Linked DNA regions of Maricaulis maris MCS10. The protein of the gene in region 2 interacts with the protein of the main gene of each other region in a pairwise test. Links are inferred from orthologs where the notes say so. Each region holds a gene or a part of one and is shown on either strand. Other genes may lie near its edges.

Region 1 (3,305 bases), 2.1 Mb from region 2 along the record:
ATGGTAACTTACCCGTCATCTTTCAAACGGGTCCGCACGACAACCGGGCTGTGCAGGGTCCGATGCACCGGGCATTTGTCGGCGATCTCGAGGAGGCGGGCCGTCTGGGCCGCATCAAGCTCACCCTCCAGCGTGATCTCCCGCTCGAAGATGTCGACATGGCGTTCCTGGCCGTCGACGCAGTCGGCGCAGTCATCGGCATGGCCCTTGTGATGACCGGTACTGACCGTGACCCGGTCCAGCGGCAGGCCCTTGCGGTCGGCATACATGCGCAGGGTCATCGAGGTACAGCTGCCCAGCGCTGCGCTGAGATAGCCATAGGGCGACGGACCGGCATCCAGGCCACCGACCGAAGCCGGCTCATCGGCCAGCATCACATGCTCGCCGGCAACCACATGGTTCTCATAGGGGCCGGCACCGGTTTCCCGGACGACGACCACCCCCTCGCCTGCGGATTCCGGCGGCTCGGGCCGGGTCTCGGGCAGATAGCGCTCGGCCCAGGCGGCAATCATGTCGGCGGCGTATTCGGCATCCGGCCGGTTTCCCAGCAGATGATCGGCATCATCAAGGCTGACAAAGCTCTTGGGGTGTCTGGCGGCGCGAAACAGCCGGGACGCATTGTCGATAGCGACAATGGCATCGGTGGGGGCATGCAACAGCAGCAGGGGGCGGTGCAAGGCCGCCGCGGCGTCTTCCACCCTGTGCCCGCCAATATCGTCGAGAAACTGCTTCTTGAGCGTGAAGGTCCGACCGGCCAGTTCCACCCGGGCCACGCCCTCGCGTTCAATGGCGTCGACATCGGCGGCAAACTGCTGCGTCACATGCGCGGCGTCGGCCGGCGCACCGATCGTCGCCACCGCACGAACCGATGGCAGCTGACCCGCCGCCGCGATCACCGCCGCCCCGCCCAGTGAATGCCCGATCAAGAGGGACGGCGCCGCGTGCTCGGCTTCCAGATAGCCGGCAGCGGCGATCAGGTCGGCGATGTTGGAGGAGAAATTGGTATTGGCGAAATCGCCATCCGACTGTCCCAGCCCGGTGAAGTCGAAGCGCAGCACAGCGAAACCCGCAGCCGTCAGCCGCCGGGCGATCCGGCTTGCTGCGAGAATGTCCTTGGAACAGGAAAAGCAATGCGCGAACAGCGCATACGCCCGCGGCCGGCCATGCGGCATTTCAAGCCGGGCGGCGAGCGTCTCGCCAAGGGCGCCTTCAAAATCAACACGTCGGGTCTGTGCCATTGCCTGTCTCCTTCAGCCAGCTTGGAGGTAAGGCGTCCACGATGGCATGCAAGACACAAGCGCTTGAGCGCGAGGACAGGCCTCAGCGACTATCGCCATCGCCAGCTGCCGACGGCGTCTCGCCCTCACCCTGCCAGACGCCGGCCTCACGCAGGGCCTCAGCGACTTCCGGCGGCATATAGGTCTCATCATGCTTGGCCAACACCGTGCGGGCCTGCAACACGCCGTCAGCAGCGAAACGCCCCTCGACCACAACCCCCTGCCCTTCACGGAACAGGTCGGGCAGCAGGCCGGCATATTCCACCTGCACATTCTCGACCCGGTCGGTGATCACGAAACGGGTCGCGCCGCTGGCCGCCTCGCCCACCGATTCTTCCAGCACCAGTCCGCCGACGCGGATCCGGGCTTCGATGCCTGGATGTTCCGCCGCGATCTCGCTGGGCGAATAGAAGAAGACCACGGCACTGCGCAGCGCCATGAGACCGAGCCCGACCGCAACCACCAGAACGATCGCCGAGGCGGCAATGGTAGCGAGACGTCGATTGCGATGCCGCATCATTCCGGCTCCCGGCGTTGAAAGATGAGCATGAGATTATTGGCCGGCATGTCGACCCGTTCGACCAGGACGAGGCCGTGCGAAGCCAGCAGCGTCGTGACCGCGTCCAGCGGGCGCACACCCCATTCCGGATTGCGTGATTTCAGCGACGCGTCAAAGGCCAGGTTTGACGGCGCGGTCTCGTCGCCGAGCAGATAGGGGCCGTACAGCACGAGATGGCCGCCCGGCCGCAGCCGGTCCTGCGCCAGCGAGGCGAGAGCCTCGGCCACCGCCCATGGAGCGATATGGATGACATTCATGCAGACCAGCGCGTCGAAACCGTCAATCGCGACAAGCGTCTGCGGGCGCAGGAGATCGATTTCGAGCGGTGCCAGGATCGCGCCACCGACCTCACCGGCCCAGGCGGCCTGGCTGTCGCGCGAGGCCGCATCGGGGTCGCTGGGCTGCCAACTCAGATCCGGGCGGGCCTGACAGGCCGCCACCGCATGCTCACCGGTTCCCGAGCCGATTTCCAGCACCGAGGCACCGGTCGGCAGGACCCGGGCCAGAACCTCGGCAATGGCATCGCGATTGCGCGCCGCGCTGGGCGAATACAGGCGACCCTGCTCGCTCGCGCGATCCTCAAGGGCAATGGGGGATTTGGGAGGCTGGACCATGACAACGAACTACGTTGCACAGAGCGGCAGTGCAAGGCGGAGGGATGCAGTCGGGACGCTATGCCGCGGTCGCGGCAACACCGCGCCGTCGCAGCAGCGACGCGGCCTCGTCATGCCCCGCACTTTCCATCAGGCGGATGGTGATATCCAGCCCGTCCTGAGCGGTGGTGCGGTTCTGGCCTTCACTGGAGGCAACCAGATCGACCAGCATCTCGCCGGCCTCCTGCATGCGCTTTTCGGCCGCATCGGCGATGCGTTTCTGGGTCGAGGCGATCGCAGCGGCCGTCGCATGTACCCGGCATTTTCCGAGGAAGTAGAGCAGGCCATCGGCCTTGTCGACGGCGGCGGCGGGCGGGATCTGGGCCGGTATGACCCTCCCGCTGCGCCCGCGGCGCGGTTCGGGCAGACCGGCATCGAGCGCCAGGGGGACCTTGGCGAGGATCTTCTCGACATTCGTCGAGGCCTCGGCCCGCAATCCGAACAGGGCGCGGCCCCAGCGTCCATCCTTGCGGATACCGAATTCGGCCGCCATGCCGGTTGAAAACGCGACGAAACGGTCAAACACCAGATAACAGGCCTTGGCCTCTTCGAGCGTTTGCGGCGGCTGTTTCAGACGGGCTGCGAAATAGCCGGTATCGCCGAGCACGGCGTCGCCGACCGCGGCCAGCTCCGTCTTCTGCACGACCAGGTCATCATCCCGGCGACCGATCCGCTTGACCACGCGGAAAATCTGCCAGGGACTTTCCAGTCGACCCATGGTCAGGAGCAGGACCCACAAGGCGGCCTCGGCATTCGATTCCACCATCTCCTCATGCAACTGCTTGACCAGCAGCGACAGCTCGTCGTCGAAATCCT
Region 2 (3,111 bases):
CTCTCGGAGTCACCCGGCCATCTGCTCCACAGGGCCCAGCAGTTCGCGGCAGAACGATTCACCAAGGCGATGGCGGGAGCCAAGCTGACCCAGCGTCAGTTCGCCGTCCTGCATGCGACCGCCGAAGAAGAAGGCCTGACCCAGACCCAGCTGGTCAAATCGACCGGGATCGACCGCTCCACCCTCGCCGAGCTGGTCGCCCGAATGGTCAAGAATGGCCTGCTCGAACGGGAAAAGCTTCCCGACGATGCCCGCGCCAATGCAGTCAAGCTGACCGATGACGGACGGGCGCTGCTTGAAGCGGCGACGCTCGGCGCGAAGGAGGCTGACAAGGCAATCCTGTCGGCCCTCCCGAAAAACAAGCGCGCGAGTTTCCTGGAGACCCTGCGCCGGATAGCGGAGACGCTCGAAAAGGGCGAGGAGGCAGCCAAACAGGCCAAGATCAAGGTCAAAGAGAAAAAGAAGAAGGCCAAGAAGAAGGCCAAGGAAAAAGCCAAGGCAAAGGCCAAGAAAGCAGCTCGAAAATCGAAGAAGGTTTCGGCTGACGCAGCGCCGAAAACCGGCACCTAGTTCCGCAGCGCTCGATCCAGCGCCGGATAGATGACCTGCCGCAGGGCATCCGGTGTCAGTGGGCCGGGCCAGCGGGCCAGAATCTCGCCATTTGCAATGACAAGGGTCTCAGGCGCGCCCTCAATGCCGAGGGCTCGCACAGACTGGTTGTTGTCATCCTGCATGACGCCCACAAACGGGTCTCCCAGCACATCAAGAAACTGATTGGCAGCCTCCGGCGTATCCCGCCAGTTCAGCCCGTAGATCGCGATACCCTCGCTGCGCAAGGCCATCAGCACCGGATGCTCGGCATGGCAAGGCGCGCACCAGCTGCCCCAGACATTGAGCAACCAGACGCCGTCAACCAAAGCGGCATCGAAGCTTTCGCGCCCCTCCAGCGGGGTCGTGGTGAGCGCCGGCATCGGGATTGGCACCGGAGCGCTGCGATCATCCCAGAAGCGCCAGCCAAGCGCCGCAACCAGTCCGATCAAGGCCAACCATGCCGCAATCCGGATCGTCTGCATCAAGCTTCATCCCGTTCCAGCCGACGCAAGGCTTCACGCGCCTGCCGCCGCTCGATGAGAGCGTGAGCGACCAGCCCTGCCAGGGCCAGGACAGACGCCGCCCAAGTCGGCCAGACGAAGGCCGCATAGCCGCCCATTTCCAGAAACTCGCTCATGACACAACCTCTTCTCGCGCCCGGGCGGCTTGCTCACGCTGGCGCTGCAAGGTGCGCACGCGCCGCCGGATCGCCTGGCTGCGCAGACGGTAGAGCACCAGCCAGCCGGCAAAGCAGGTATAGGCCAGGATCATGACCAGGAGCGGCCAGAGCTGGCTGGCGTGGATGGTTGGGCCGTCAAGGCGGATGATCGAGGCGGGCTGGTGAAGGCTCGACCACCAGTCGACCGAGAATTTCACGATGACCAGATTGACGATCCCCGCCATCGCCAGGACAGCACCGGTGCGCGCGGCCTGCTGGGTATCCTCGAGTGCCGCCCGCAGCGCCATATAGCCCAGATAGACCAGCAGCAGCACGAGCACCGAGGTCATCCGTGCATCCCATTCCCACCAGGTCCCCCACATCGGCTTGCCCCAGAGCGAGCCGGTGAACAGGGCGAGCACAGTGAACACCGCACCGATCGGCGCGATGATCTCGGCTGCCGTGTCGGCCAACGCGTGGCGCCAGACGAAATAGACAAAACTGGCCACCGCCAGCGCCGCATAGAGCGCCATTGCCATATAGGCCGCCGGCACATGCACATACATGATCCGGATCGTTTCACCCTGCTGGTAGTCGGGTGGCGAGCCGAGCAAGGCCAGCCAGACACCAACAGCCAACAACAGCACGGCCAGGACACCGAACACCGGGATCAGGGCCCGGGCGAGCTGGTCGAAGCGTTGCGGATTGGAGAAGTAGGACAGCATGTCAGCTCACTTACTGTGCCGCTGCCCTGCGGGCAACTGCGACCGATTTTCCGTCAGCCCAACCGGCTCCGCAAGGCCGCAACAATCCCGAATGGTGCCAGCGCCGTTGTTCCAAGCGAGACGGCGACCGTCAGCAGCAGGTTGGCCAGCGCCCGCTCATCGCCTGCAAGGGCCGACCGACCAGCCCCGGCAGCGAAAATCAGAACCGGCACCATCATTGGCGTGGCGATCAGTGCAATCAGCAAACCACTACGACGGACACCCGCCGCCAGAGCTCCGGCGAAGCCGGCGATCAGGGACAGCGCCGGTATGGCGGCCAGCAGGGCCAGGGCTCCCACGCAGGCAGGAAGCACCGGCACGCCATACATCATGGCGCCCAGCAGCCCGATCACGGGTAGCGGCCACAGCGTGGCCAAGGCCTGCCCCATGACCTTGGCCAGCACCAGCCATGGCAGCGACAAACCACTCAACAGATAAAGCTCGGCGGTGCCATCGGCATGATCATCGCCAAACAGGCGGTCGGCCGATTGCAGCACTGACAGCAAGGCCGCGAAACCCATGATGCCCGGTCCCACCGCAACCAGCAGGTCGGCGGCCGGTCCGATGGCCAGCGGCGCCAACGTGATCGCGCCGAGGAAAAAGGCAGCCGGTCCGGCAGGACCGCCGCCGCCCGCCCAGGCCAGCCCGGCTTCGCGGGAGAAAATGGCTCCGAAAGCGCTCATCTGTGCGCCCCGAGGTCGATTCGTTTGGCGTCCGGCCAATCCAGGGACTGATGCGTCGCTGCGATCACACTTCCGCCGCGGGAACGATGCCAGTCCACAAGCGCTGCCAGGCGCGCTCGTCCACCGCCATCGAGCGGACCGGCGGGCTCGTCAAGCAACCAGATCGGCCGGTTGGCCAGCGCAACCCTGACCAGCGCACAACGGCGCTGTTGGCCCCGCGACAGGCGGCTGGCCGGTCGGTCGATCAGGCTCTCAATGGCCATCGCGCGCATCAAGGGCAGGATAGGATCGCGGCCCTGATCATTCATCTTCGCCCAGAAGCGCAAACTCTGTCTCGGCGTCTCGACAGGTTTGAGGCCATCCGCATGACCCAACCAGGCAACAAGCTCGGAGGCACTGTCAGCCTTTGGGCCCT

Evidence for each region.
Region 1: the proteins of ccmC (region 2) and ccmE interact in binary tests that used the Escherichia coli proteins (3 or more experiments, as listed by UniProt). The link is inferred for Maricaulis maris MCS10 from one-to-one orthologs.

The regions. Positions count from the first base shown.
Region 1 is NC_008347.1:1,034,126-1,037,430, reverse strand. What follows is about bases 60-3,053. They hold ccmE (cytochrome c maturation protein CcmE), read right to left. Parts: upstream 1,798-3,053; coding sequence 1,321-1,797; downstream 60-1,320. Other genes in these bases: MMAR10_RS04865 (hypothetical protein), read right to left, coding at 2,509-3,053; MMAR10_RS04870 (DUF938 domain-containing protein), read right to left, coding at 1,794-2,450; MMAR10_RS04880 (bifunctional alpha/beta hydrolase/OsmC family protein), read right to left, coding at 60-1,238. Also shown: more of MMAR10_RS04880, read right to left, coding at 9-59; more of MMAR10_RS04865, read right to left, coding at 3,054-3,305. UniProt on the Escherichia coli protein: Heme chaperone required for the biogenesis of c-type cytochromes. Transiently binds heme delivered by CcmC and transfers the heme to apo-cytochromes in a process facilitated by CcmF and CcmH.
Region 2 is NC_008347.1:3,143,550-3,146,660, forward strand. The notes cover bases 100-2,899. They hold ccmC (heme ABC transporter permease CcmC), read right to left. Parts: upstream 1,975-2,899; coding sequence 1,225-1,974; downstream 100-1,224. Other genes in these bases: MMAR10_RS14720 (MarR family winged helix-turn-helix transcriptional regulator), read left to right, coding at 100-570; MMAR10_RS14725 (redoxin family protein), read right to left, coding at 567-1,073; ccmD (heme exporter protein CcmD), read right to left, coding at 1,073-1,228; MMAR10_RS14735 (heme exporter protein CcmB), read right to left, coding at 2,028-2,696; ccmA (heme ABC exporter ATP-binding protein CcmA), read right to left, coding at 2,693-2,899. Also shown: more of MMAR10_RS14720, read left to right, coding at 1-99; more of ccmA, read right to left, coding at 2,900-3,111. UniProt on the Escherichia coli protein: Required for the export of heme to the periplasm for the biogenesis of c-type cytochromes.